2 regions of the Arthrobacter sp. JDC6 genome follow, and region 1 is predicted to be linked to the other one. Evidence: riboswitches for the same ligand, from Rfam matches in the RefSeq annotation. Region 1 holds a riboswitch; the other holds the start of a gene.
The links. Region 1 has a riboswitch for glycine ahead of cycA (D-serine/D-alanine/glycine transporter). Riboswitches for the same ligand answer to the same signal wherever they lie in the genome.
Positions count from the first base shown of each region.

Region 2: linked by a shared signal. The riboswitch ahead of gcvP (aminomethyl-transferring glycine dehydrogenase) and the one ahead of cycA (D-serine/D-alanine/glycine transporter) in region 1 are both predicted to bind glycine.

Region 1 covers NZ_CM151278.1:3,979,634-3,994,310, forward strand. The annotation lists gene ACV095_RS18420 (hypothetical protein) at 1-340, opposite strand, end outside; gene ACV095_RS18425 (hypothetical protein) at 422-559, opposite strand; gene ACV095_RS18430 (AzlD domain-containing protein) at 793-1,104, opposite strand; gene ACV095_RS18435 (AzlC family ABC transporter permease) at 1,101-1,901, opposite strand; gene ACV095_RS18440 (DoxX family protein) at 1,898-2,359, opposite strand; gene ACV095_RS18445 (CoA transferase) at 2,515-3,900, opposite strand; gene ACV095_RS18450 (glycerophosphodiester phosphodiesterase) at 3,908-4,807, opposite strand; gene ACV095_RS18455 (DUF445 domain-containing protein) at 4,857-6,218, shown strand; gene ACV095_RS18460 (LamB/YcsF family protein) at 6,435-7,184, opposite strand; gene ACV095_RS18465 (hypothetical protein) at 7,168-7,968, opposite strand; gene cycA (D-serine/D-alanine/glycine transporter) at 8,141-9,682, opposite strand; glycine riboswitch at 9,733-9,828, opposite strand; glycine riboswitch at 9,829-9,927, opposite strand; glycine riboswitch at 10,219-10,319, shown strand; gene gcvP (aminomethyl-transferring glycine dehydrogenase) at 10,480-13,353, shown strand; gene gcvT (glycine cleavage system aminomethyltransferase GcvT) at 13,363-14,511, shown strand; gene gcvH (glycine cleavage system protein GcvH) at 14,561-14,677, shown strand, end outside.
Region 2 covers NZ_CM151278.1:3,622,594-3,637,270, forward strand. The annotation lists gene ACV095_RS16770 (TspO/MBR family protein) at 1-502, shown strand, start outside; gene ACV095_RS16775 (L-serine ammonia-lyase) at 549-1,988, opposite strand; gene gcvT (glycine cleavage system aminomethyltransferase GcvT) at 2,132-3,280, opposite strand; gene gcvP (aminomethyl-transferring glycine dehydrogenase) at 3,292-6,150, opposite strand; glycine riboswitch at 6,204-6,311, opposite strand; glycine riboswitch at 6,338-6,435, opposite strand; gene ACV095_RS16790 (TetR/AcrR family transcriptional regulator) at 6,529-7,065, opposite strand; gene ACV095_RS16795 (MFS transporter) at 7,151-8,710, shown strand; gene ACV095_RS16800 (Dps family protein) at 8,792-9,271, opposite strand; gene ACV095_RS16805 (APC family permease) at 9,493-11,049, shown strand; gene ACV095_RS16810 (AMIN-like domain-containing (lipo)protein) at 11,129-11,674, opposite strand; gene ACV095_RS16815 (DUF4193 domain-containing protein) at 11,834-12,136, opposite strand; gene ACV095_RS16820 (hypothetical protein) at 12,229-12,432, opposite strand; gene ACV095_RS16825 (LacI family DNA-binding transcriptional regulator) at 12,540-13,553, opposite strand; gene araA (L-arabinose isomerase) at 13,602-14,677, opposite strand, start outside.

The DNA.
Region 1 (14,677 bases):
CTTGGGTGCCGGGCCGGGGCTGTTCTGATGGCTGTCCTGGCTCAGGATGCCCGTGTGACTGGGGTTCGTGGTCATGGTGCTCATGGAACTCGTTGGGGATGTGGTGCTTCGCCTCCATCAGGTGCTGCTGGAGTTTCTCCTCGGCATCCCGGCGCCGCCGTGCAGTGTCCCGTAATTCACGCGTTGCCTCGGAGCCGCGTGGGTCCAGGTAGGCGGGCCGCAGCTTGCCGGTTTGCTCAGCGGCAGGAATTCCGGCGCTGCGCGCTCCCCCAGCCTTCCCTTCGGTGTCCTCTGTGCCCTGGCCGTCCTGCGGCTTATCAGGCCGTGACTGTTCGTCCATCTCGATTCCTCCTTTGGTGGCCGCCTGGTGTGGGCTGCATCTCCTCCAGTCCACCACACCTGGCCCCGCGATGCTGGCCCGCTAGGCGTTGCCCGCGTCTGCCCGCTTGCGGAGTTCCTGACGCACCAGGGCCTGCAGCGCTGGAACGGACGACGACGGGTCCAGGTCGAATGCCTCCCGGAGCCTTTGGGCGAGAATTTCCAGGTCCTCTTCCGGCACGTCCGAAAGGCGGGAAAAGCGCCTGAAGAAGCGTTTGGCTGGGAGGCCCGCCCGCCGTCGGGCGTCCTTGTGGCGGGGTCTGCCCGCCAAGCCGCCTGCGGGATACAGCTGATTTTCCATGGTCGCCGTTCGTAGGAATGCCATGGCCAACTGCATAAGCCGATTTCATAGTACAGCCGCCGCCGCGCCGGGGAAGTGACCCCCATCACTAATTTATGCAGACGCCTGCCAAACTAGCTCCAGCCCAATGCCCTCAGCAGGGCAGCGGTACCGGCCCCGGCGATGACCACCACCAGGAAGGGTGCGCGGAACGCCAGCGCGAGTGCGGCCGCGGCAAGCGCCCCCAGCCTGGCGTCAGCCGCGAGTCCCTGGCCAGACACGACGGCATTCACCACGGTAAGGGAGGCCAGCAGGCCGATGGTCATGGTGCCCGCAACCCGGGATGTGCGCGGGTCCTCGAGGAACCTGGCGGGCACGAAGTAGCCCACGATCTTCCAGGCGTACGCCAGCGCGCAGGCAAGAAGCAGCCAGATCCACAGGCTCATGCGCCTGCCCCCGGATCCGTGCCTTCGCTCCCCTGCGCACCCGGATACGGGCGGCTTGCGTCCTGCTGCCGGCCAGGGTGATGGTCACGGTGTCCGCCATAGGGCTCGACGTCCGGCTCAAGGCCCTCGTCGCGCCGGCCGTGGCTGAACCAGCCCACCAGCGCGGCCACCAGGGCGGCCACCAGGATGGGCACCCCCGCCGGCACGAAGGGAACGGCGACAACGGTGGCCACCGCACACACCACCGCGATGGCAATGGGTTCGCGGCCCTTAAGCCGCGGCCAGAGCAACGCCAGGAAGGCGGCCACCGCGGCGCCGTCGAGCCCCCATTGCTTGGGATCGCCCAGTCCGCTCCCGGCGAGCGCGCCCACGGCGGTGAAGAGGTTCCACAGCACGTAGATGCCGATCCCTGCAGCCCAGAATCCCCGCCGCTGCTCGGCCGGGTCCGTCTGGCCCGTGCTGGTGGCCGTTGATTCGTCGATGGTCAGCTGCGCGCCGACAAACTTACGCCAGCCGGTGGGCCGCAGCAGTGCGTTCAACTGCATGCCGTAGATGCCGTTGCGCATGCCCAACAGGGTTGCTGCGCTCATTGCGGCGATGCCCGAACCTCCACCTGCCACCACACCAATAAACGCGAACTGCGAACCACCGCTGAAGAGGAGCAGGCTCAGGGCCATGGTCTGCCACAGGTTGAGCCCCGAGGTCACTGCGAGCGCTCCGAAGGACACCCCGTAAAGGCCGGTGGCGATGCTGATGGAAATCGCCACCCTGACCGCCGGCGAGGCCAGGAGTTTCACACCCAGCCTCCAGGTTTGCGTGCCTTTTGGATGGGCTTCCGGAGGCTCCAGGCCCAGAGGATCAACGGTGCCTGGAGCGGCAACCGCACGGTGTGGATCTTCCGCCGGCGGGGCGTACCCTGCGGACCGTAAGCCTTCGCCAGTGCGTCAGCGTGTCCCGCCAGGAATGCGGTAAACATCGCTGTGAGGGCGGTGGCGGTCAGCTTCCGGGTAGGCGGGAGGAGGATTCCGACGGCGGCGGCCAGCTCCAGCAGTCCGCTCACGGCGATCCACTCATCCCGGGACAGGACGGCCAGGGGATGGTTGGGCACAGGATGGTTGGGCACCACAGTGTGGGCCGCACCGGGTTCCGGATCCGGTTCCGCGTCCCGGCGGCAGAGGTAGTCCGGAACGACGTCGCGGTAGAAGCCGGGATCCCTGAAGTGCTTGCCCGCACTGGCCAGCAGGAGGGCTCCCATGGCAGCCGCGGACAGGGTCTGAACGGCGGGGCCCTGAAGGGAACAGTTCGGTACGGACAAGCCCCTGACTGCAGGACCGGACCAGGGAAGAGGCATGGAACCACTCAATCACAGCCACGGTGGCCGCCAGAAACCGGCCTGTGAGGCAAGGTCCCTCAATTCCAGGCGGGCGGAGAGCTTCCATACGGGGGCGGCGGGGACAGGTAGTCCACCGGCCGGCCCGCGTCCAGCAACGGTGGACCGACGTAGCGGAGCTGCCCGTAGGTGCTGTCCATGGAGTTGTGGTGGGGTCCGGGTAGCTCTGCCGGGCCGTCAGTGACCCCTGGTTCGGTGTCCCCTGCTTCGGTGCCCATTGGAAGGGAAAACAGTTCCTCGGCGGTGCGGGCAAGGGACAGGTGCGCACAGGCACCCATCCCAGCCGCCCGGCGTCGGTCCAGGAGGCGGACGGCCGCCGCAGCCACCCCGTATCCTGTGGCGTGGTCCAGCGCCTGGACAGGCAGGGCACCCGGGCGCCACCCGCCGTCGTCATTGTCCTTCCCGTACACGTGCGCGATTCCGCAGGCGGCCTGGACAATGCTGTCAAAACCGCGCATACCGCTCCATGGCCCGGCGCTCCCCCAGCTGTTGAGGGTGACCACCACCAGCCGAGGGTGCGAGGCCAGCAGTTCCCGCGGGTTGAGCCCGAAACGGTCCAGGGCGCCGTGCCGGTAACCCGTGACCACGACGTCGGCGCGGGCCAGGAGCTGCTGGAGGCTGTGCTGGTTCTGCGGAAGCCCCAGATCGGCTTCCGCGCTGCGCTTGCCGAACGCGGTGTCCACGAACTGGTCTTCGATTTCCGGGAAGGCTGGCGGGTCGATCCGCAGGACGTCGGCTCCCAATGCTGCAAGCAGGCGGGTGGCCACCGGCCCTGCAATCACCCGGGTCAGGTCCAGGACCCGCAGCCCCTCCAGCGGCGGTTTGTGGCCGCCACCGATGCCCTCGCCGCCTGCCGTAGTAGCCGCCGCGGCAAAGTCCTGCAGTCCCAGACCGGCCGTGGTGCCGTCGGTATGCTCCACGGCAATCCAGGGTCCGGATCCCGCCGCCCGGCCCATGCCGGACGCAAGCCATTCGTCACGCGTCCTCACGGCCGCAGCGATCCCGCCGTGGCCCTGGATGGCGGCCTCAGCCTCAAGCGCCGCCATGGAACGAAGAGCCTGTTCCGCCCCTTCCGCGGAGGCGGCTCCCAAGGCGCGCAGCAGCCGCTGCTCGTGGTGCGGGTAGTTGGCGTGGAGCCGGATCCAGCCATCGCGGGTCTGCCGGAAGCCCGACAGGGGCGCGAATCCCTGTGGCTTGCGTCCGGCAATCCGCAGGTGGCCGAAGGAATCGAAGGCAGCCGCGGTAAGCGCCGGCGTAGTGCTGAACCGGCCGGGCGTGCGCGCATACACGTTCAGCGCTTCCGCCGCGGCTCCCACCGAGTACAGTGCCAGGCCTTCGACGTCGAGGGCGCCGGCCCACCAGCGTCGGGGCGAATACGGGAGCGGATTGACGTGGTGCGCGTCCACGTCCGCCCTACTTTCCCTGCGGAGAGGCTGCGTGGAGCTGGTCCAGGACGCGGGCCGGCACGTTGGTGGTGATCTCGTGGATGCCCAGCTCCTGGCAAAGTGCCACATCCTCCGGGGAGTCCACGGTCCACACCCGGAAGCGCCGCCCGGAGTCCAGCCATCGGCGGATTGTGGCCGGGCGCTCCCTGACGTAGTCGATGCCGGGGCCGGCCATTCCTACTTCCCGGTCGTCCAGGATCCGTTCACCCTCCAGCTGGGTGGCCTTCATGAGGTTGGCGACGGCGCTCCCCGTAATGAGGCCCAGGCCCAGACCGCCGCGGATCTCATGGATGGTGAGGTCGTCCACCAGTTGGCAGATGTATTGCGGCGGGACGGACTGGAGCAGGTGGCGGACCGAGTCCGGGCTGAAGCTCATGAAGGTCACGGCCACGTTGTCCACGGTGGAGCTTTGCGGGTCCCAGCCCTCGCTGCGGAGCACCTCCAGCACGCGGTCCTCCAGTTTGAGCTGGTAGGGACTGGGATGCTTGAGCTCGATGGCGAGTTTCACCGGGCGGCCCGCCCCGCGGAGGATGTCCAGCAGCTCCGGGAGGGTCAGCAGCTGTTCCGAACGTGCTCCATACTCTTCGGGAATGCGGACCCCCTTCCAGGATGAGAAGTCCAGCTGGTGCAGCTCGCGCAGGGTCCGTTCAGCCACCGGCCCGGTCCCGTCCGACGTCCGGTCCAGGTTGGCGTCATGGAGCAGGACCAGGTGCTGGTCCCGGGTGAGGTGGACATCGCACTCCACCCCGTCGGCCCCGTCAGCCAATGCCTGCAGGTAGGCGGCCCGGGTGTGTTCGGCGTATGCGCCGCTGGAACCACGATGGGCAAAGACCAGCGGCCGCTGCGGCACTGACTCGTCAATTGTCATGGACACACGGTAGCCGACCGGCCCCCGCCTTCGGGGCTAGGCTTGGCACATGCAGGTGAACTCTGAGGCAACTACTGGGCCAACCAGGCAGGATCCCCCCGCCGAGGCCGCACAGCAGGTGCGCCCTGGCACTGTGGCGGCAGGCGCCGTCGTAAGCCGCCAGCCCGGTGCCGGCGACGCCGAGAAAGCGGCAGCGCTGCGGAAGATGAAGCTGCTGGCGCTGAGCCTGCTGATCGCCATGGCCGTGATTTTTGTCTTTGCGTTCGCGCTGCAGAAGGACTACCCGTGGCTGCAGTATGTGCGCGCGGCGGCCGAGGGCGGAATGGTGGGCGCGCTGGCCGACTGGTTCGCCGTGACGGCCCTGTTCAAGTACCCCATGGGCATCAAGATTCCCCACACCGCCATCATTCCCCGCCGGAAGGACCAGATCGGGGCCTCGCTGGGCGAGTTCGTGGAGACCAATTTCCTCTCCGAGCAGGTGGTCCAGGAGAAGCTGGCCAGCGTCAACATCGCGCGGCGGGCCGGCGTTTGGCTGGCCGGCCCTGGTGGTGCCGAACGAGTGGCCAAGGAGGGAGCTGCCGTTATCCGCGGCGCCTTCAAGGTTTTGAATGACGACGACGTCCAGGCCGTCATCGAGGGCATGGTGCGCAAGCATCTGCTCACCCCGCCGTGGGGACCTCCCGTGGGCAGGCTGGCGGAGCGCATCTTCCATGACGGGCACCATCACACGCTGGTGGACCTGCTGGTGGACCGCGCGGCGGACTGGGTGGACGACAACCACGAAACCGTCACCCGCCTGGTGTCCGACCGCTCCCCCACGTGGGTTCCGCAGTTCGTGGACGGACTGGTGGGCGACAAGGTCTATATCGAGATCCTGAAGTTCGTCCGTGCCGTCCAGGCTGACCCCCGCCACCAGGTGCGGCAGTCAATCGACAAGTACCTCAACGACCTGGCACAGGACCTGCAGCATGACCCCGCGATGATTGCGCGCGCGGAAGACATCAAGGCGCAGGTCCTGGGCGACCCCGAAGTGCGCGAACTGGCCTCGCGGACCTGGGGAACGGTCAAGAACGCGCTGCTGGGCGCCGTGGATGATCCGGACAGCGAACTCACCATCAAGTTCAAGGCTGCGGTGCGCGATTTTGGGTCACGGCTCGTGGACGACCCCGAACTGGCCGGGAAGGTCAACGCATGGATCGGTGACGCCGCCGGGTACCTGGTCCGCACCTACCGTTCGGACATCGCAGGCGTTATTACGGACACCGTGGCTCGGTGGGATGCCGAGGAAACCTCGCAGAAGATCGAGCTCCAGGTGGGTAAGGACCTGCAGTTCATCCGCATCAACGGCACCGTGGTGGGGTCCCTGGCCGGGCTGGGGATTTTCACGGTGGCACAGCTGATCTTTGGGTAGTTTTCCGCTGCTGTAGGTCCCGGGTGGACTTGGCGCTGCGCATCTTCCTTTTCGCTCGGGATTCATCTTGGCGCTGCGCATCTTCCTTTTCGCTGGGGATATTTGGGGTGCGAAAAGGAATGTGCGTGTCGATAAGACGTACGACGGCGGCACGGAGGGCTGGAGTGACGCTGGAATTGTTGGAAAGAAGCCGGGCCGCCGTACGGCTGCAGGCTCCTAGGCGAAGGACTCCAGCCCGACGCCTGCGTCCTGAAGTCCCGCCCTGATCCGGGCCGCCATTTCTACGGCGTCAGGGGTCCCACCGTGAATGCACAGGGAGTCGGGCCGTACCGCAATTACGGATCCGTCCACGGCAACCACTTCGCCTTGCGTGGCCAGGCGGACGGCCCGTTCGACCACCGCATCGACGTCGTACAGGACGGCATCGTCCTCGGAGAGCGGCACCAGGCTGCCGTCGGCGAGGTAGGCACGGTCGGCGAAAGCCTCAACGAACACCGGGTGCCCGGCTTCCTTGGCCTGCTTCAGCAGCTCCGAGCCCGGGAAGCCCAGGAACGGAAGGCCTGGATCGTAGGCGTTGACCGCAGCCACTACGGCGGAGGCCTGCTCGGCGTCATGGATCGTGGTGTCGTACAGCGCTCCATGCGCCTTCACATAGTCCACGGAGGCGCCCACGGCATGCGCAACCCCGTCGAGCGCGCCCAGCTGGTACAGCACGTCCCCGAAGAGCTCGTCGAAGCTCATGCCAAGCATGCGGCGCCCGTAGCCGGCCAGGTCCCGGTAGCCCAGGTGCGCGCCGACGGTGACATCAAGTTCGTACGCGGCCCTGCAGCTGTCGAGCATGGTGACGGGATCCCCCGCGTGGAGGCCACAGGCTACGTTGGCGCTGGTTGCCAGCTGGAGCATCGCCGGATCGCCTCCCGCGGTCCAGGAGCCGAATGATTGGCCTACGTCAGCGTTGAGATCCAATGATGTTGCCTTCCAGCGTCAGGTTGTCCGGCCCGGCAGCGGAAGTCAGCTCCCCGGGAATGGTGTCCGGCATCGGCCCGAACGCCTCCCGGGCATTCTTGGCCACCGCACGGCCCATCACGAGGTTACCGGCTCCGCCGACAACGGCCCCTATGCCGAACGGGAGGGCCCGCCCGAACAAGGCAGTCCCTTGGCGCTTGAGCAGGTTCTTGAGGAAGGCATGCTGGATCCTCTTCCGGACGCTGCCGAAACCCGGCACCACCATGGATTTGGACAGCGCGTTGCCCCAGGTGTTGGTGGCGCCGCCGGATGCCTGGCCGCTGAGCGTTCCCAGCAGGGCGGTGCCCTCCTCGCCGAGCATGATGGCCATGACCATGGTGCCGGCCTTTTCCGGGTTGGTCAGCCGGATGCCGTGCAGTTCAGCCAGCGAGGTTGCGTACAGGGCTGTGGCTTCCAGGAAGCCAACGGTGGCGGCTGCGGAAAGTCCCAGCGACGCCACGGTTCCAACGCCGGGGACGACGGCGGTGGCACCCACCAGGGCTCCCCCTCCGGCAACAGCCCGCAGGTAGTCGCGCTCTGCGATGTCCGCCAGCTGCGCGGCCGTCGCCCGCGGATGCCTCTTCTGGAGCCTGCGGATGTAGCCAACCACCAGGGGCCGCTGGATCTGCACTGCTTTCAGGAGCATGTTGTGGACGCCGGGCTTGGGCTTGCCCTCGGCGTCAAACATTGCGTTGTGGGCGGTTTCCTGTGCGATGCGTACTGCGGGGTTGCTGCGCCGGGCCATGGTCACCTTCATTCAAATCGACCTGCAGCGGGTAGGCTGCCGTGCCTTTCCATCCTATGTGGATAGACACTAAGCATGCTTAACTTCCGGGCCGTGGCTTCGTCCGGCGGGCTGCGGCGGCAGGATGCGGTACCTGCACCTCACCGCCGCCGCTGCAACCCGCCGTCGGACGTTACTTCCCGGCCTGCTGGACCTCGCGCCCCGCCGCCCCGGCGTCCTGGCCGCCGCTGCGCGCGGCAGTGGCCCGGTCTGCCTGAAGCTCGGCACGGAAGACCTCGAAGCGGGCCAGGTGGGCGGGACGGCGCCGCAGAATGGCCCAAGCCACGCCCAGGATGACGAACCAGATAGGGGTTACCAGCAGTGCAACGAGAGTGTCGGGCTGGGTGGTAAGGGCCCAAAGGACGAAGGCGAAGAATGCGTACACCACCCACACGGCGGGAATGCCACCGGGCATCTTGAACTTCGACGCCGCATGCAGGTGCGGCCGGCGGCGCCGGAAGGAGATGTAGCTGGCGAGGATGATCGACCAGACGAAGACGAAGCAGACCGCAGACACGGTGGTCACCATTTCAAAGGCCATGCCAACATCCTGGCCGGCATACATGAGTACGACGCCGGACAGCAGCAGGACGCAGGACAGGAACAGCGCGTTGCTGGGCACCTTCCTCGTGGAGAGCCGGCTGAAGATACCGGGGGCGTCGCCTTCCTGGGCCAGGCCGAAGACCATGCGGGACGTGGAGTAGATGCCGGAGTTCGCGGAGGACATCGCCGAAGTCAGGACCACCAGGTTGACCACCGTGGCCGCGGCGCCGAGGCCGGCCAGGGAGAACATCCCGATAAAGGGGCTGTGGCCGGCGGCGAACTGGGTCCACGGGGTGACCGCCATCAGGATGACCAGCGCACCGACATAGAAGAGCAGCACGCGGACGGGGATGGCGTTGATGGCCTTGGGCAGCGTGCGCTCGGGGTTCTTGGCCTCGGCGGCGGTGGTTCCCACCAGTTCGATGCCTACGAAGGCGAAGACTGCGATCTGGAATCCGGCCACGAAGCCCATGAACTCATTGGGGAAGAACCCGCCATGGCTCCACAGGTTGGTGAAGCTTGCGGTGCCCGCGTCGCTCTGGAAACCGGTGAAGATCATGAAGAGTCCCACGATGATCAGGGCTGCGATGGCGACGATCTTGATGAGGGCGAACCAGAACTCGGTCTCGCCGAACGCCTTGACGGTGGCGAGGTTCAGCAGGAGCAGGATGCCCACCGTGGCCAGGCCCGGGACCCAAAGTGGCAGCGCCGGCCAAAGTTCCTTTGAGTACCCTGCGATGGCGATGACGTCGGCGATTCCGGTGATCACCCAGCAGAACCAGTACGTCCAGCCGGTGAAGAATCCGGCCCACGGCCCCAGGAGATCGGCGGCGAAATCACTGAAGGACTTGTAGTTCAGGTTGCTGAGCAGCAGTTCACCCATGGCCCGCATGACGAAGAAAAGCATAAAGCCGATGATCATGTATACGAAGATCACGGATGGGCCGGCCGCGGAGATGGTCTTGCCGGAACCCATGAACAGGCCCGTGCCGATCGCGCCGCCGATGGCGATGAGCTGGATATGCCGGTTGGTGAGCTGCCGCTCCAGGTGGGGAGGCTCGCTGCGGGCTGCCGTGGCAGCGCCTTGGCTGCGGGCTGGTTCGCCGTTGGACGTGGGGGGATGAATCGCCATGAGGAACTCCATCGATAAAGCGGCTTTTGGGTGCCGCAAAAGATTTGGTTCCTCCCCGCTCTGTAGTGGACCTGAGAGTTTCCGCAGCAAAAGCCGCTTGCACCGCCGGTGAGCCAGGGTCATGCCCGGCTGCTTTCCAGAGTTGCCTGTCCGCGGCGGTACGTGGGCCTGAGAGTTTCCTGGGGAGGGTTTGCTCCTACGGCGCCTGCTGGATGTACCCGGCAGGGCTCTCCCGCCGCAGGTCGAAGGCGTATTCAGTTGGAAGCCGCAGGCTTTTTGGGCCACGGCCGGTCATGCAATGGGACAGGCGCCGACTGGTGGGCTGCTCCGGATACGCTGAGCCAGCCACCGGCGGCGCCAATCCCGGGGTTCAGTGTGGTGTCCGTCACGATCGAATGTCAAACCCCTCCCGACACAAGCGGGGAAGAACGGCGTCACGTGCCCCTCGAGCCCCGCACGGAAGCCGCCCGATTTGCCACGGACGGGTCTATCCCGGTACCTTGTGAGCCGAATCACCCACATTTGAATAAGCCTTTCGAGCTGTGACGGGAGAGTCCTCCCGGCGAAACACCGGTCAGGCGCCGTAGGAGCAAATCCTCCCCAGGAATCTCTCAGGCCCCCGTACCGTCACGGCGAGGCGACTCTGGAAAGCAATCAGGCTTCTGCCTGGTTCACCGACGGTGCAAGCGGTCCCCTGCCAACAGCAGGCAACGCGGAATCTCTCAGGTCCAATACAGAGCGGGGAGGAACCCATCCCACGCCGTGCCACCTTCGGCCGGCCAGATCTGGAGTTCCTCATGACGATTCATTCGCATCCAACATCGTTTGTTGACCGCCATATCGGCGCGCGCCGCCAGGCCGACATCGACACCATGCTCAAGGCCATCGGCTACGACAGCCTGGATGGCCTGGTTGACGTGGCCGTCCCCGCGCCCATCCGCCAGGAAACTGCGCTCAAGCTGACCGACGCCCTCAGCGAGGTTGAAGTCCTCACGGAACTGCGGAAGCTTGCCGCCAAGAACAAGACGGCAGTCCAGATGATCGGCCAGGGCTACTACGACACCGTGACTCCGCCGGTGATCCGCCGCAACATCCTGGAATCCCCGGCCTGGTACACCGCCTACACGCCCTACCAGCCGGAGATTTCCCAGGGCCGGCTTGAGGCGCTGCTGAACTTCCAGACCATGGTGCAGGACCTGACGGCGCTCCCGGTAGCCAACGCTTCCTTGCTGGACGAGGCAACGGCGGTGGCCGAGGCCGTGCTGCTGATGCGCCGCGCCAACAGGTCCAAGGCAGCGAAGGACGGCAAGACGGTGCTCGACGCCGACTGCCTCCCCCAGACCATCGCCATCGTGCTGGGCCGGGCGGAGGCGCTCGGCTTCGAGGTGGAGGTCGCCGACCTGTCCAAGGGCCTGCCCGACGGCGACATCAACGGCGTCGTGCTGCAGCAGCCCGGGGTCTCCGGCCGCGTGTGGGACCAATCCGCCGTGATCGCCGCTGCCAAGGACGGGGGCGCGCTGGTCACCGTGGCTGCGGACCTGCTGGCCCTGACACTGATCACACCTCCGGGCGAGCAGGGCGCGGACATTGCCGTCGGCTCCACCCAGCGTTTTGGCGTGCCGCTGTTCTTTGGGGGGCCGCACGCCGCCTACATGGCCGTCCAAAAGGGAATGGAACGTACCCTCCCGGGCAGGATCGTGGGCGTCTCCAAGGACAACGCCGGCACGCCTGCCTACCGGTTGGCCCTGCAGACCCGCGAGCAGCACATCCGCCGCGAGAAGGCCACGTCCAACATCTGCACCGCCCAGGCGCTGCTGGCCATCGTGTCCTCCTTCTACGCCGTTTACCACGGCCCCGACGGCCTGAAGGCGATCGCAGAGACCGTCCACCACAAGGCCAGGGTCCTGGCAACAGCACTCACGTCACTGGGCCGCGAACTGGTCACGGACTCCTTCTTCGACACCCTCACCGTCCGCGTTCCGGGCAAGGCCGCCAAGGTGATCACCGCCGCTGAAGCCCGCGGCATCAACCTGCGCTTCATCGATCCGGACACGGTGGGCGTCTCCGTTGATGAGACGACGACGGCGGCAACACTTTCCGCCGTCGCCGTCGCCTTTGGCGCCGGTCCGGTGGGTGACGCCCAGGGATTCGAACTGCCCGACACTATTTTGCGTTCCTCGGCCTACCTGCAGCACCCGGTCTTCAACACGCACCGGTCTGAAACCCAGCTGCTGCGTTACATCCGCAAGCTCTCGGACCGCGACCTGGCGCTGGACCGCACCATGATCCCGCTGGGTTCATGCACCATGAAGCTGAACGCCACGGCCGAGATGGAAGCCATTTCCTGGCCGGAGTTCGCCTCGATCCACCCGTTCGCCCCGGACTCCCAGACCGAAGGCTGGCACGAACTCATCGCCGGCCTGGAAGCGGACCTCGCCGAGATCACCGGGTATGACCAGGTGTCCATCCAGCCCAACGCGGGCTCGCAGGGCGAACTCGCCGGGCTGCTCGCGATCCGCGGCTACCACCATTCCCGGGGCGAGCAGCAGCGCAACGTCTGCCTGATCCCGGCCTCGGCGCACGGCACCAACGCCGCCTCCGCCGTGCTCGCGGGCATGAAGGTGGTGGTGGTTGCCACGGCTGCCGACGGCACCATCGACCACGACGACCTGACGGCCAAGATCGAGGCCAACAAGGACGTCCTCTCGGCCATCATGATCACGTACCCGTCCACGCACGGCGTGTACGACTCCGATGTCCGCGAGGTGTGCGACGCGATCCACGCCGCGGGCGGCCAGGTGTACGTTGACGGCGCCAACCTCAACGCACTGGTAGGGCTGGCCCAGCCGGGCCAGTTCGGCGGGGACGTGTCCCACCTGAACCTGCACAAGACCTTCTGCATCCCGCACGGCGGCGGGGGACCCGGCGTCGGGCCCGTTGCCGCCAAGGCGCACCTGGCACCGTTCATGCCGGGCGACGCGAACAAGGCGACGCACGAAGCCGGGCACGGTGTGGCGATCTCGGCGTCCCGGTTCGGTTCGGCCGGCGTGCTGCCGATTTCGTGGGCGTACGTGAAGCTGATGGGCGGTGAGGGCCTGACCGAGGCCACCAAGTCCGCGCTGCTGGCGGCCAACTACGTCGCGTCCCGCCTGAACGAATACTTCCCGGTCCTCTACACCGGTGAAGGCGGGCTGGTGGCGCACGAGTGCATCCTGGACCTGCGCGAACTCACGGCGAAGACGGGAGTCACGGCCGAGGACGTGGCCAAGCGGCTGATCGACTTCGGTTTCCACGCACCCACCCTTTCGTTCCCTGTCGCGGGCACGCTGATGGTGGAGCCCACCGAGTCCGAGGACCTGGCCGAGATCGACCGCTTCATCGAGGCCATGATCACCATTCATGGCGAGATCCAGCAGGTGGCCAGCGGCGACATCACCCTGGAGGCATCCCCGGTGCGCAACGCACCCCACACGGCGGCCGCCGTCGTCAGCTCTGGCTGGGACCGCGCCTACCCGCGGGAGCAGGCGGCCTTCCCCGTTGCCTCTCTCCGCCAGGACAAGTATTTCCCGCCCGTCGGCCGGATCGACGGCGCCGCCGGCGACCGGAACCTGGTCTGCTCCTGCCCGCCCCTCGAAGCGTTCGAGGACAGCACAGCCGAATTTGAGAACTGAGGACTTCCAATGACTGAGAACTACACCGCTCTTTTCGAGCAGCACAAGAAGGCCGGGGCCTCGTTCACGGACTTCGGCGGGTGGCAGATGCCGCTCAAGTACGAGTCTGAACTCGCGGAACACCATGCCGTGCGCAGGGCGGCCGGCCTGTTCGACCTCTCCCACATGGGCGAGGTCTGGGTGACCGGCCCCGACGCCGCCGCCTTCCTGGACTACGCCCTTGCCGGCAAACTGTCCGCGGTGGCCGTGGGCAAGGCAAAGTACTCGCTGATCTGCAACGCCGATGGCGGCATCATCGACGACCTCATCACCTACCGCCGGCCATCCCCCGAAGAGGGCGTGGACAGGTACCTGGTGGTGCCCAACGCGGGCAACGCCGCAGTGGTGGCCAAGGAACTGCTGGAACGCGCCGCCGCCTTCGACGTCACTGTGGAGGACGCCTCCGCCAACACCTCGCTGATCGCCGTCCAGGGACCGAATTCCGAAGCGATCCTCCTGACGCTGGTCCCGGCCGAACAGCACGCACTGCTCACCGGGCTCAAGTACTACGCCGCCGTCGAGGTGGGCATCGCCGTCAACGGTACGGTCCAGGACCTGCTCGTGGCCCGGACCGGCTACACCGGCGAGGACGGCTTCGAGATCTACGTTCCCAACCTGGACGCCCCCGCACTGTGGGAGGCCCTGCTCCAGGCCGGCGAAGGCTCCGGCCTGGTTCCAGCCGGACTGGCCGCACGCGACTCGCTCCGCCTCGAAGCCGGGATGCCGCTCTACGGCAACGAACTCTCCCGCCACGTCAACGCCTACGCGGCCGGCCTGGGCCCCGTGGTGTCGCTGGCGAAGGAGAGCGGCTTCGTAGGCAAGGACGCCCTGGCCGCCATCAAGGCCGCAGGAGTCGGTTCAAGCATCGGGCAGAAGCTGGTGGGCCTCAAGGGTGCCGGACGCCGCGCTGCCCGCGCCCATTACCCCGTCCTCAAGGACGGCACCCTGGTGGGCGAAGTAACCTCCGGCCAGCCCTCCCCCACCCTCGGATACCCCATCGCCATGGCCTACGTCGACGTCGAATTTGCTGAAGTCGGGACCGTCCTGGACATCGACCTCCGCGGCAAGCCCGAGCGCTTCGAAGTCGTCCCCCTCCCCTTTTACAAGCGCCAGAAGTAAATCGATTTCGCCCAACCACCACAGGTTTTGAAGAGAAGGAAAGTAGACAATGAGCAAAGTTGTTTCTGAACTGAAGTACTCCGCCGAGCACGAGTGGGTTGCTGTTGACGGATCCGGCCCCGCGGGGATCGGGATTTCCGCCGTTGCTGCCGACGCCCTGGGCGAC
Region 2 (14,677 bases), 360 kb from region 1:
CGGACAGCCCTACAGCGCCGGGGTGCAGGTGGCCGCGCTTATCGGATTCCTGGTGGCGTCACTGTTGGTGGCGGCGCTGGGCGGCCTGGCCTCGGCGGCCAATGTCTCCGGCTGGTACGCCACCGCTGACAAGGCGCCCTGGTCCCCGCCCAACGGCGTGTTTGGTCCCGTCTGGACCGTCCTCTATGCGGCAATGGCTGTCGCAGCGTGGCTGGTCTGGCGCCGGCGGACCAGCAGGACACGTCCGGCAATGGCCGCCTACGCCGTCCAGCTGGTCCTCAATCTTGCCTGGACCCCCGCGTTTTTCGCCCTTTACCCCGCCCTTGGCACGCCGGCCCTGTGGCTGGGGCTGGCCATCATCCTTGCCCTGATCGCCGCCGTCGCAGTAACCGTTGTGTATTTTGGTCCCATCAGCCGCACGGCCGGGCTGCTCCTGCTGCCCTACGTGTCATGGCTGGTGTTTGCGGCCAGCCTGAACTGGTGGGCCGCGGCGCATAACTAAGCGATGGTCTCCGCGTGGCCTGTGGCGTCGCGTTGCCAGGTGGGGATCAGCATTCGACGACGTTGACGGCGAGGCCGCCCATGGCGGTTTCTTTGTATTTGGAGGACATGTCCTTGCCGGTTTCGCGCATGGTGATGATGACTTCGTCCAGGGACACGCGGTGGGTGCCGTCGCCCCAGAGCGCCATTTTCGCGGCGTTGATCGCTTTCGCGGCCGCGATCGCGTTCCGTTCGATGCAGGGGACCTGGACCAGCCCGCCGATCGGGTCACAGGTCAGGCCCAGGTTGTGTTCCATCGCGATTTCCGCGGCGTTCTCCACCTGCGCCGGGGTCCCGCCCATGACCTCGGCCAGGCCCGCGGCCGCCATCGAGGACGCCGACCCCACCTCGCCCTGGCAGCCGACCTCGGCCCCGGAGATCGAGGCCTGTTCCTTGTACAGCACCCCCACCGCGCCCGCGGCCAGCAGGAACCGCACCACCACAGCGTCCCGGTCCTCCTGGGTGGCCTTGTCCATGCCCGGGGCGAAATGCAGGGCGTAGAACAGCACCGCGGGGATGATCCCGGCCGCCCCGTTCGTCGGGGCGGTGACCACCCGCCCGCCGGAGGCGTTCTCCTCATTCACCGCCAACGCCACCAAATTAACCCACTCCTGCCAATACCTGGCATCGAACGGGCCCGCGTCCCACGCCGCATCCGTCTCCTCGACCGGGCCGCCCGCGGATTCCTTCTTCAACCGGTCGTACCAGTCAGGGGCGCGGCGGCGGACCTTCAACCCGCCCGGCAGCACCCCTTCCCGCCTCAACGAGGCGCCCACGCAGCCCTCCATCACCGACCAGATCTGCAGCAGCCCCGCCCGGATCTGCTCCTCGTCCCGGGAGACTTTTTCGTTCACGAGCATCACCTCGGCGATGCCCAACCCGGTCACCGCGCAGTGCCCCAGCAACTCCGCCGCGGTCCGGAACGGCAGCGGCAGCTCCTGTTTGGACGCGTCCAGTTCCTGCTGCGCCGCGTCCTCCTCGCCCTCCCGGACGATGAACCCGCCACCCACCGAGAAAAACGTCGCCGAATGCAGCACCCCACCGGCCGCATCAGTGACCGTGAACGTCATCCCGTTCGTGTGCCGCGGCAACACCGTCAACGGCCGCAGCACCATATCCTTCACCCCGTACGGCAAGGCCACAGCACCGGCCAGGTTCAGCACCCCGGTCTCCGCGATCGAGGCCAGCCGCTCCTCCACCTCGGCGGGCAGGATCAACTCCGGATAGAACCCCTCCAACCCCAACAAAACGGCGGTCATCGTCCCATGCCCATGACCCGTCGCCGCCAACGACCCATACAAATCAACCCGCAACCCCGCCACATCACCCAGGACACCCAGGCCCTTGAGCTCCTCAGCGAACACCGCAGCAGCCCGCATCGGCCCCACAGTATGCGAAGACGAAGGCCCAATCCCGATCGAAAACAGGTCAAAGACACCAACAGCCATAACGGGGTATTTCCTAACTAAATCTGGTTCGGTTGCCGCTCAACCCACTTCCTGTACGTCCTGTCAGCCTCGACACACCGGTCCATGCGCACCAGGGGCCGGCAGAGCCGGACCCGAAGCCCGGCCACGGTGCGGTACAGGGCTTACTTTTGGCGTTTGTAGAACGGGAGGTCGACGACTTCGAATGGCTCCGCCTTGCCACGGAGGTCCACGTCGAGGGCGGTGCCGGGTGCCGAGTATTCGACGTCGACGTAGGCCATGGCGATGGGGTAGCCAAGGGTGGGCGACGGCTGGCCGGAGGTGACTTCGCCAACCGTGGCGCCGTCCTTGAGGACGGGGTAGTGCGCGCGTCCGGCGCGGCGGCCCTGGCCTTTGAGCCCCACGAGGCGGCGGCCGGAGGCGCTGCCGGCTCCGGCTTCCTTTTTGGCGGCCAGGGCGGCTTTGCCGACGAAGTCGCCTTCCTTGGAAAGCGCGACGACGGGGCCGAGGCCGGCGGCGAACGGGTCGCCCTGCAGCGACAGTTCGTTGCCGTACAGGGGCATTCCCGCTTCGAGGCGCAGGGAGTCACGGGAGGCGAGGCCTGCCGGGGTCAGTTCCCTGTCGTCGGCGACGGCGATCAGTGACTGCCACAGCGCGGGGGCATCGTCGTTGCCCACGAAGATTTCGAACCCGTCCTCACCCGTGTACCCGGTGCGGGCAAGCAGGAGTTCCTTTCCGGCGCCGCCTACCAGGAGGGGCACGCTGACAGCGGCGTAGTACTTCAGCTCAGTGACCAGTGCGTGCTGCGCGGCCGGGACCAGGCGCAGCAGGAGTTCCTGGGCCTTGGGGCCCTGGACGGCGATCAGCGACGTGCGGGCTGAGGCATCCTCCACTACAACATCGAACCCGGCGGCCCGTTCCTGCAGGGCAGCGGCCACCACGGTGGCATTGCCCGCGTTGGGGACCACCAGGAAGACGTCGGTGCCGTCCTGCGCGGCAGGGCGTCGGTAGGTGATGAGGTCGTCGATGATGCCGCCGTCCTCGTTGCAGATCAGCGAGTACTTGGCCTTGCCCACGGCCATGGCGGAGATCTTTCCCACCAGGGCGTAGTCCAGGAAGGCTGCGGCATCCGGGCCGGTCACCCAGACCTCGCCCATGTGGGAAAGGTCGAACAGGCCGGCAGCCTTGCGGACGGCGTGGTGTTCAGCAAGCTCCGAGCTGTACTTCAGCGGCATCTGCCACCCGCCGAAGTCCGTGAAGGAAGCTCCAAGCTTCTTGTGCTCGTCGTAAAGCGCGGTGTATTTCTCGGTCATGGCGCCGGTCCTTAGTTTTCGAAGTCTTCCAGCGGCGGGCAGGAGCAGATCAGGTTCCGGTCCCCGGCGGCGCCGTCGATCCTGCCCACGGGCGGGAAGTACTTGTCCTGCTTGTGGTGGGCAGGGAAGGCCGCCTGCTCGCGGGGGTAGGCGCGGTCCCAGTCAGAGCTGACGACGGCGGCCGCCGTGTGCGGTGCGCGGCGCAGCGGTGAGTCCGCCACGGCAAAGTCGCCATTGGCCACCTGGTCGATTTCCTTGCGGATGCTGATCATGGCCTCGATGAAGCGGTCGATCTCCGCCAGGTCCTCGGACTCGGTGGGCTCCACCATCAGCGTGCCCGCCACCGGGAAGGACAGGGTGGGGGCGTGGAAACCGAAGTCGATCAGCCGCTTGGCAACATCCTCTGCGGTCACCCCCGTCTTCGCCGTGAGTTCGCGCAGGTCCAGGATGCACTCGTGCGCCACCAGCCCGCCTTCACCGGTGTACAGGACCGGGAAGTACTCGTTCAGGCGGGACGCGACGTAGTTGGCCGCCAGCAGCGCGGACTTGGTGGCCTCGGTCAGGCCCTCACCGCCCATCAGCTTCACGTACGCCCACGAAATCGGCAGCACGCCGGCCGAACCGAACCGGGACGCCGAGATCGCCACACCGTGCCCGGCTTCGTGCGCCGCCTTGTTCGCGTCGCCCGGCATGAACGGTGCCAGGTGCGCCTTGGCGGCAACGGGCCCGACGCCGGGTCCCCCGCCGCCGTGCGGGATGCAGAAGGTCTTGTGCAGGTTCAGGTGGGACACGTCCCCGCCGAACTGGCCCGGCTGGGCCAGCCCTACCAGGGCGTTGAGGTTGGCGCCGTCGATGTAGACCTGGCCGCCGGCAGCATGCACAGCGTCACAGACTTCGCGGACATCCCCATCGTAGACACCGTGGGTGGAGGGGTAGGTGATCATGATGCAGGATAGGACGTCCTTGTTGGCCTCGATCTTGGCCGTCAGGTCGTCGTGGTCGATGGTGCCGTCGGCAGCCGTGGCCACGACGACCACCTTCATGCCCGCGAGCACGGCGGAGGCGGCGTTGGTACCGTGCGCCGAGGCCGGGATCAGGCACACGTTGCGCTGCTGCTCGCCCCGGGAATGGTGGTAGCCGCGGATCGCGAGCAACCCGGCGAGCTCGCCCTGCGAGCCCGCGTTGGGCTGGATGGACACCTGGTCATACCCGGTGATCTCGGCGAGGTCCGCTTCCAGGCCGGCGATGAGTTCGCGCCAGCCTTCGGTCTGGGAGTCCGGGGCGAACGGGTGGATCGAGGCAAACTCCGGCCAGGAAATGGCTTCCATCTCGGCCGTGGCGTTCAGCTTCATGGTGCATGAACCCAGCGGGATCATGGTGCGGTCCAGCGCCAGGTCGCGGTCCGAGAGCTTGCGGATGTAACGCAGCAGCTGGGTTTCAGACCGGTGCGTGTTGAAGACCGGGTGCTGCAGGTAGTCGGAGGAACGCTCGACGGCGGCCTCCAGCCCAAAGCCCTGGCCCTCGCCCTGGACCTCGGCAACCGTGGCGCCAAAGACGTCGGCAACCTGGGCGACGATGGCCACCGTCGTGGTTTCATCGAGGGCGATGCCTACGGTGTCGGCGTCGACGCTGCGCAGGTTGATGCCCCGCGCCTCGGCGTCGGCGATGATGCCAGCAGCCCGTCCGGGGACCCGGACCGTAAGGGTGTCGAAGAAGCTCGTGTGCAGCACCTCGACGCCGGCGGCCGCAAGCGAGGCCGCCAGGCTACGGGCGTGGCGGTGCGCCGTTTGGGCAATCGCCTTCAGGCCGTCGGGGCCGTGGTAAACGGCGTACATGGACGCAACGATGGCCAGCAGCGCCTGGGCGGTGCAGATGTTGGACGTGGCCTTCTCGCGGCGGATGTGCTGCTCGCGGGTCTGCAGTGCCAACCGGTAGGCAGGCGTGCCGGCGTCGTCCTTTGACACCCCAACCAGGCGGCCAGGCAAGGAACGCTCCAGGCCTTTGCGGACAGCCATGTAGGCGGCATGGGGGCCCCCAAAGAACAGCGGCACGCCAAAACGCTGGGCTGAGCCGACGGCAATGTCCGCGCCCTGCTCGCCCGGAGGTGTGATCAGTGTCAGGGCCAGCAGGTCCGCAGCGACCGTGACCAGCGCGCCCCGGTCCTTCGCTGCAGAGATCACCGCGGACTGGTCCCAGACGCGGCCGGAAGCGCCGGGCTGCTGCAGCACGATCCCGTTGATGTCGCCGTCGGGCAGGCCCTTGGACAGGTCGGCGACCTCCACCTCGAAGCCGAGCGCCTCCGCACGCCCCAGCACGATGGCGATGGTCTGCGGCAGCACGTCGATGTCCAGGACGGTCTTGCCGTCTGCCGCGGGCTTGGTCCTGTTGGCGCGGCGCATCAGCAGCACGGCCTCGGCCACCGCCGTTGCTTCATCCAGCAGCGAAGCGTTGGCGATGGGCAGGCCCACAAGGTCCTGCACCATGGTCTGGAAGTTCAGCAGCGCCTCAAGCCGGCCCTGGGAAATCTCCGGCTGGTAGGGCGTGTAGGCGGTGTACCAGGCCGGGGATTCCAGGATGTTGCGGCGGATCACCGGCGGAGTCACGGTGTCGTAGTAGCCCTGGCCGATCATCTGCACCGCCGTCTTGTTCTTGGCGGCAAGCTTCCGCAGTTCCGTGAGGACTTCAACCTCACTGAGGGCGTCCTGCAGGCGAAGGGCGGTGTCCTGGCGGATGACCTTGGGAACCGCGGTGTCCACAAGGGAATCGACCGAGTCGTAGCCCACGGCTTTGAGCATGGTGTCGACGTCGGCCTGGCGGCGCGCGCCGATATGGCGGTCTACGAAAGTGGTGGAGGCTGGGGTAACCGACACGAAGGAACTCCATTTACTCAGGCGGCGAAGGGTACGCCACAGCTATTCGGGTTCCTCCCCGCTCTGTATTGGACCTGAGAGTTTCCGCGTTCCCTGCCTGGGCAGGACCCGCTTGCACCGTCGGTGAGCACAACAGTCCCTACCTCTCCAAAAGAGAATAAGACTGCCTGCTGCTTTCCAGAGGTGCCTCGCCGCGGCGGTACGGGGGCCTGCGAGATTCCTGGGGAGGATTTGCTCCTACGGCGCCTGCCTGTACTTCCGGCAGAACTCTCCCGCCGCAGATCAAAGGCTATTCATTTGTTGGATCATGAAGGCCGGTGACAGCCCTCACAACTTTCTATTGTCCTACGCGGCAACCCCTCCCGGCAAATGACGGAGCTACCTGCGGAGCCGTTCCAGCGCGGCCAGGAGTTCCTCCACGTCAGCGGCCGCTCCCCCGGCCGGCGCAGGGGCCACGGACAGCATGGCGTTGAAGTACAGGCCGTCCCCCATATAGAGGACTGCCTTGGCCAGCCCAGGTCCCACATCCGCAGCAATTTCGTCCAGCCAGCGCTGCTGGATGGCCGCGAAGCGGCGCCGCGTCTCCTCGTGGGCCACCTCTGCAAGCCGGGTGGCGGCCACGATGGCACGGTCCAAAGGGGTATCCGCCCAGACCGAGGAACGGATGAAGTAGGCCGCGGCGCCTTCAGCTGCCGACGCCATGGCATCGGCATCCTCGCCCGCCAGGCCCTCCAGGCGGTCGAGCAACACGGCAATCATGGCTTCCTTGTTGGGAAAGTGGTAGAGGAGGCCGCCTTTGGATACGCCGGCCCTGCGCGCCACGGCATCGAGGGTGGCCGCCCGCTCACCCACTTCAATCAGCAGGGACTCGAAGGCGTCAAGGACCGCGTCACGGGCAACAGGCTTTCGGGGCATGCCCTCCATCATGCCCTCCCCCGTGCAGGAATAAGGAAAACCATCGCATTTTTAAACTATACCGTCCGGACGGTATAGTTATCTCATGACCACTTCCATCGAGAGTTCTGCAACCGGGCAGGCAAGCAGCACTTCCGTGCGTCCTCCGTGGCGCGACTGGCTGGCGCTGGGGCTGCTGATGTTTCCCGTGCTGCTGGTGGCGGTGGACAACACCGCACTGACGTTCGCGCTGCCGGCCATCGCCCGGGCCCTGGAACCCACGGGCGTGCAGCTGCTGTGGATCGTTGACGCCTACCCCCTGGTGCTGGCCGGGCTGCTGGTATCAATGGGAAGCCTCGGCGACCGGATTGGGCGGCGGAGGCTGCTCATCCTTGGCAGCATCGGCTTTGCCGCGCTGTCCGTTGCGACGGCTTTTGCACCCGCGCCGGAATGGCTCATCGCCGGCCGCGCCGCCCTGGGATTCTTCGGCGCCATGCTGATGCCGTCCACCTTGTCGCTGATCCGCAACATTTTCCCCGAGCCCAATCGCCGCAGGCTGGCCGTCGCCATCTGGGCCGCCGGATTCTCCGGCGGCGCGGCCCTGGGTCCGATCTTCGGCGGCTGGCTGGTGGAGCACTTCTGGTGGGGTGCCGTCTTCCTGGTGGCGGTCCCCCTCATGCTCCCCCTGCTGGCGTTTGGACCGGCCCTCATCCCGGAATCGAAGGATCCGGCACCCGGCAAGGTGGACATCCCCAGCATCCTGCTCTCCATGCTGGTCATGGTGCCCGTTGTCTACGGGATCAAGGCAGTTGCCACCGAAGGTCCAGGGGCGGCAGGTCTGGGCGCCATCGCCTTCGGCCTGGCCATGGGGGCGGTGTTCGTGCAGCGGCAGCAGCGGCTGGCGCACCCCCTGCTGGACATGTCCCTGTTCCGGAACAGGGTGTTCAGCATGGCCATCAGCGCCAACATCCTTGCCCTGTTCTCCTTCAACGGCTTCATCCTGTTCCTCGCCCAGCACCTCCAACTCCTCGAGGGAATGACGCCGTCCGCAGCCGGCGTTGCCATGATCCCGGCACTGGCCGCCACGGTGGTGGCCGGCCTGGTGGTGGTGCCGCTGGTCCGCAAGGTCCGCCCGGGATACGTGGTGGCAGCGGGGTTGGCGTTCAGTGCCACCGGCTACACCATGGTGGCATTCGGGAACCACGACGGCGGCCCCTCGCTGCTGCTGGCAGCCCTGCTGGTCCTTGCACTGGGCGTGGGTACGGCCGAAACCATCTCCAACGACCTCATCCTCGGGTCCGCGCCGCCGGAGAAGTCAGGCGCTGCCGCGGCAATCTCCGAGACCGGCTACGAGGTGGGGTCGCTGCTGGGCACGGCGGTACTGGGCTCCATCCTGACGGCGTCCTACCAGCAGAACCTGCGGCTGCCCGCAGGCCTTGACGGCATGCTGCCCGGCTCCTCCCTGCACAGCGCGAGGGAAACACTTGCCGGCGCAGTGGAAGCAGCAAACCTGCTGCCCGCTTCCCTGTCGGACACCGTCCGGGACGCTGCGGCGTCAGCGTTTGATTCCGGCGTGCACATCACTGCGGCAATTGGGCTGGTACTGATGGCGACGGCGGCAGTCCTCGCCGCCGTCGTGCTGCGGAAGGTGCCGAAAGCGGCCTGACCAAGCGAAACAAAAAGGGCGCCTGGTACCGGATCAATTCCGATACCAGGCGCCCAAAGGGTCCAGGCGGGTGGCTGCCGGCTACTTGGAGTCGGCGGCTGTGACCTTGGCGGTCGGCTTCATGTTTTCAGCCTGTACCATCCAGGCAAACTGCTCCAGCCGGGCAATGAACTCGTGCAGGAGGTCCGCGGAGGTGGGATCCTCCTCGTCCACCTCGTCATGGACTTTGCGCATGGTGCCCACGGCGGCTTCCATGGCGGCAACGATCCGCTCGATGGCATCCGTAGTGCTGATCAGCCCTTCAGGGAACTGGGCCAGGCTGGTGGTTTCGGCAACGGTGGAGCTGCGGCCGTCCGGGAGTGCATGCAGGGCGCGCATCCGTTCGGCTGTGTCGTCAGCGAACTGGCGGGCAGCGTCGACGATCTCATCAAGCTGCAGGTGCAGGTCGCGGAAGTTGGTGCCCACGATGTTCCAGTGCGCCTGCTTGCCCTGGACGTGCAGTTCGATCAGGTCGGCCAGGACAGCCTGCAGATTGTTGGTCAGTGTCGGTGAAGCTTTCATGCGTCCTCCTCAAGTGGTCCAATACGGCCGACGCTACCAGCCGAGCACCTAGCGGCGGCAGGGCTTTCGGCAATTTCTCAGTGAGCTTACTAATTTGGAAAGGAAGTCATAAACGAATGTGATTCATATTGCGTCTTGCATCACAGGTCCGGCACCCCCATACTAAATGAACGCCATTCATATAGTGACCTCCGTCTCACAGCCTTCCAGAAAGTGGTGCCATGACAGAGACAATCCGCACCAGTACGGCCAAACCCGGTCCGCACGCCCACGCCCCGTCCGCGGACGGCGTCAGCGCCAAAGGCCTCAAGGGCGGGCAGCTCGGGCTCCTCGCCGTCGTCGTCCTGGGCATTTCAACCATCGCCCCCGCCTACACCCTCACCAGCGCACTCGGACCCACCGTCAATGAAGCCGGACTCCAGTTGCCAGTCATCTTCCTGATCGGGTTCATCCCCATGATCCTGGTCTCGCTCGCCTACCGGGAGCTCAATGCCGACTCCCCGGACAGCGGCACAACCTTCACCTGGGTGACCAAGGCCTTCGGCCCCTGGGTCGGCTGGATGGGCGGCTGGGGCCTGCTGGCCGCCAACATCATCGTGCTGTCCAACCTGGCCGGCGTCGCCGTCGACTTCTTCTACCTCTTCCTGTCCCAGCTCACCGGCTCACCGGAACTGGCAGACCTGGCCGGCAACAAAGCGTTGAACGTCCTGACCTGCTTCGTGTTCGTGGCGCTGGCTGTTTGGGTCAGCTACCGCGGGCTGCACACCACCAAGGTGGTGCAGTACGGCCTGGTGGGCTTCCAGCTTCTGGTCCTGGGCCTGTTCGTCGCCATGGCCTTCGCCAACTGGTCCACGTCCGAAACGGCCATCCCGTTCAGCTGGGACTGGTTCGACGTCACGAAGATCGAGACGTTCGGCCAGATTGCCGCCGGCATCTCGCTGTCGATCTTCGTGTACTGGGGCTGGGATGTGTGCCTAACGGTCAACGAGGAAACAGCGAACGGCCAGAAGACGGCCGGACTGGCCGGCACCCTGACCGCCGTCATCGTCCTGGCCATCTACCTCCTGGTCAGCATCGCCACCATGATGTTCGCCGGCGTCGGGGACACCGGCAACGGCCTGAACAACGCCGACAACCAAGAGAACATCTTCACGGCCCTGGCCTCCCCCATCATGGGCCCCTTCGCCATCCTGATGTCCCTCGCCGTGCTGTCCAGTTCCGCGGCCTCCCTCCAGTCCACGTTCATGTCGCCGTCCCGAAGCCTGCTGGCCATGGCGCACTACGGCGCCCTGCCTGAACCGTTCAGCCGGATCAGCAGGAAGTTCGCGACGCCGGGCTACGCCACCATCGCCGCCGGCATCCTGTCCGCCGGGTTCTACGCGGTGATGCACGTGGTCAGCGAAAACGTCCTGAATGACACCATCCTGGCCCTGGGTCTGATGATCTGCTTCTACTACGGCCTCACCGCGCTGGCCTGCACCTGGTACTTCCGCCACAGCCTGTTCAACAGCACCCGCCACTTCCTGCTGCGGCTGGTATGCCCGGTGGTGGGCGGCGTGGGCCTGTTCGTGGTGTTCGTCCAGACCGCCGTGGACAGCCTGGCGCCGGAGTTCGGCAGTGGTTCCGAGGTCTTCGGCGTGGGCCTGGTGTTCATCCTGGGCATCGGCATCCTGGCCCTGGGCGCCGTCGTCATGCTGGTCATGTCCCGCACGCACCCCGGCTTCTTCCGCGGCGAAACCCTCAAGCGGGACACCCCCGCGCTGGTAGTGCCGGAATAGATCGCTGAAGGCCGCCACAACGCTGCCTGAACGAAAAAGGTGCCGTGCCCCCATCAGGGGCACGGCACCTTTTTCGTTTTCACCAGTAGTGCGCCACATCGATCACCAGGCGCGAGCCCGGGCCGGGACCGGCCAGGGTGAAGACCCGGAACGGCAGGCGGGCCCGGACGCCCAGACCGAGGCTTGTGTACCCCTCGAAGCTTCCGGCAGAAACCACCTGGCGGAACGTCTGGTAGCCGGCCACGTTGCTGAGTTCAGCCTTGTCCGCCGGGTTGTAGGTGGGGTTGCCGTTCTGGTCGTAGGACGGCGCCTTGATGCTGATATGCAGGCGCGCGCCGCCCCGTACCGGGATGAAGGCCCCGGAGCCTTCCTGCTCAATCCGCGGCACATACTGCACCGTGTAGGACACGGCGGGCCCGTTGAGGTCCACCACCAGCCGGTCGAAGCAGTAGTGCTGCCCGGTCCGGACATTGGTGACCGATGCGGTCCCCGTATCCTGCCCGGTCTTCGCAAGGGAGCCCCATGTGAGGCCGCAGTAGGGCGCCGCCGAGGCGGGCGCCTGGACCACGATTCCCAGCCCGGAAGCCAACAGGATTGCCGCGAGCCAGGTGAGGAACTTCTTCATAGCAGTGCCATCCACGACTAAAGACCATTGGATGCTTCCAGCGTAGGAGTGTCCGGACCGGGAAACGAGGGGGCATTTTGATAACGACGGCGTCCGGGGACAAAGCAGCGCCGGCCACCTCGGGGAGGTGGCCGGCGCCGGCAAAAATCAGGAAGACACTCAGCCTTCGCAGTCGCGGCAGTACTTCAGGCCGTCCTTTTCACGGGCAACCTGGGAGCGGTGCCGGACCAGGAAGCACGACGAGCAGGTGAACTCATCGGACTGCTCGGGAACCACAATGACGGTCAGTTCCTCATTGGACAGATCGGCGCCGGGCAGGTCGATGCCTTCAGCGGTGTCGTTCTCGTCGACATCGATAACCGCGGTCTGCGCGTTGCCGCCCCGTGACGCCTGGAGGGCCTCGAGAGAGTCGGCCGGCGACTCTTCTTCCTGCTTGCGTGGAGCATCGTAATCGGTAGCCATAGCGTGTTCACTTTCGTTGCTGCGCAGCGCCATTTCAGGCACCTCAGTGCAGCAGTTTAAGGCATTATCGCGCTACCGGCGCAATAGTGTGGCTAAGCAGACATTCCGCCGCTTCCGCCCGCTGTTCCTGCATGCCCGGACCGGGCCTGGTCGGCACCGAGGGACACTCCGCTCAAGGCCGGAAGCCAGCCCCACCGGGTGGCGTCGGCCATGGCGCCGGCGGCACTGGACTCGGATTCGTAGGTGAAGGTGTCCAGCAGCCAGTCGCGGAGCCGGATGAGCAGGGTAGCCGTCATGCACTGAAAACTACGCAGCGATTGTTGTGGCCACGTTTCGCGCCGGTCTCCCCCGGATTAAATCAGCTGCCGGCAGGATCTCCGGCCGGATTCTTCAAGCGGGTTCTTCAGGCGGGCGGTGCCGTGCTGCTGCGCAGGACGAGTTCCGGCTCCACGACAAGTGTCCGGGGTCCTTCCGCGCCGCTGAACGCCGTCAACATCATCTGCATGCACCGCCGGCCCAGTTCCTCGAAATCCTGCCGGACCACCGTCAGCGGCGGACTGAAATAGCCGGCCTCGGGCTGGTCGTCGAAGCCCACCACGGACACGTCCTGCGGCACTTTGATGCCGGCCTCGGTCAGGGCGCGCAGGACCCCCAGGGCCATCTGGTCGTTGCCCACGAAGAGGGCGGTGGCCCGGCGGGTGGCCGCGATCCGCCGGCCGATGGCGTAGCCGCTGCCGGCGCTCCAGTCACCTTCGATGATCAGGTCCGCCTCGAGTCCTGCGGAGGCAAGGGTGGACCGCCAGCCGTCGGCACGCGCCACGGCATCGATCCAGTCCTGCGGGCCCGCGACGTGCCCGATCCTGACGTGCCCCTGCCCAATGAGGTGCCGCACGGCGAGTTCGGCCCCGCGGCGCTGGTCCACCCTGACGCCGCCAACAGTGTCATTCCCCTCGGGTCCAACGGCCACCACCGGGACCCCGATGGGAAGTTCCGCCAGGGCGGCCAGCGTCTCAAGGTGCGGAACGATCACCACGATGCCGTCCACCGACTGGTCCAGGAAGTGCCTGACGGCGTCCAGGATCGCGTCCCGGCTGACCTCCCGCAACGCGGCGACGCTGACGAAATATCCGGCGTCCCTCGCAGCGCGTTCCACGCCCAGCAATGTATTGGCAGGACCGTACTGGGAGAGCTCGCTGCCCAGGACCCCTATGGTCTGCGAGCGCCGGGTGACCAGGCTCCGGGCTGCGGTGTTGCGGCGGTAGCCGAGCCGGGCTATCACCGCTTCCACTTTTTCCCGCGTCCCCGGGCTCACGTTGGGGTGGTTGTTGACCACCCGTGACACGGTCTGGTGTGAGACCCCGGCCAGCTCCGCCACGTCCTCAAGCCTCGGCAGCCGGCGTGGTTTGCCGTGCGTCACGGGGTTGTTGTCCGTGGAGGGCGCCGGGAGCTCAGCCGAGCCATTGGATCAGATCCCGCCTGCCAGCTTGTAGTAGGCGGCGTTCCAGTTCAGGTCCTTCTTGAACTGCCGGATGGTGGTGTCGTGGTCAATGGTCAGCAGTTCGGTTTTGGCGATCTCGGCGAAGTCCTCGAACACGTCCATGCCCACCTGGGTGGAGAGCACGGTGTGGTGGGCAGCGCCGGCTGTGAGCCAGGCTGCTGCGGAGGTTGCGAAGTCCGGCTTGGGCTCCCACAGGGCGCGGGCCACGGGCAGGTTTGGCAGCGGCTGGTCCAGGGGAACGACGTCGACGGCGTTGGCCACCAGGCGGAAACGGTCCCGCATGTCGGACAGGGCGACGACGACGCCCGGGGAGGCATCGGCGTCGAACACCAGGCGGACCGGGTCCTCCTTGCCGCCGATGCCCAGCGGGTGGATTTCCAGGCGCGGCTTCGACGCCGTGAGGGAGGGGCAAACCTCGAGCATGTGGGCGCCCAGGATCTTCTCGGACCCGGGCTCCAGGTGGTACGTGTAGTCCTCCATCAGGGAGGCACCGCCGGGCAGGCCGGCACCCATCACCTTCGCGGCGCGCACCAGGATGGCGGTCTTCCAGTCGCCTTCGGCGCCAAAGCCGTAGCCGGCGGCCATGAGCCGCTGGACCGCAAGGCCGGGAAGCTGCCGCAGGGCGCCCAGGTCCTCGAAGGAGGTGGTGAACGCGGCGGAGCCGTTGCCCTCCAGGAAGCTGCGCAGGCCCAGCTCGATCCGGGCGCCGTACCGCAGCGATTCATGCCTGGCCGCGCCTGCGCGGAGCTCCGGCACCACGTCGTAAAGGTCCGTATATTCCGCCACCAGCGCGTCGACGTCGGACTCCGCCGCGCCGTGCACGGCGTCCGCGAGCTCGTTGACGGACCAGGTGTTCACGGCGACGCCGAAGCGCAGCTCCGCCTCGGTCTTGTCGCCTTCGGTGACGGCGACGTTGCGCATGTTGTCCCCGAAGCGTGTCAGCTTAAGGGTGCGGACGGCGGCCCAGCCGGCGGCGGCGCGCTGCCAGGAGCCCACCTGGCGTGCCACCTCGGGGTTGGAGACATGCCCGACGACGGTCTTCC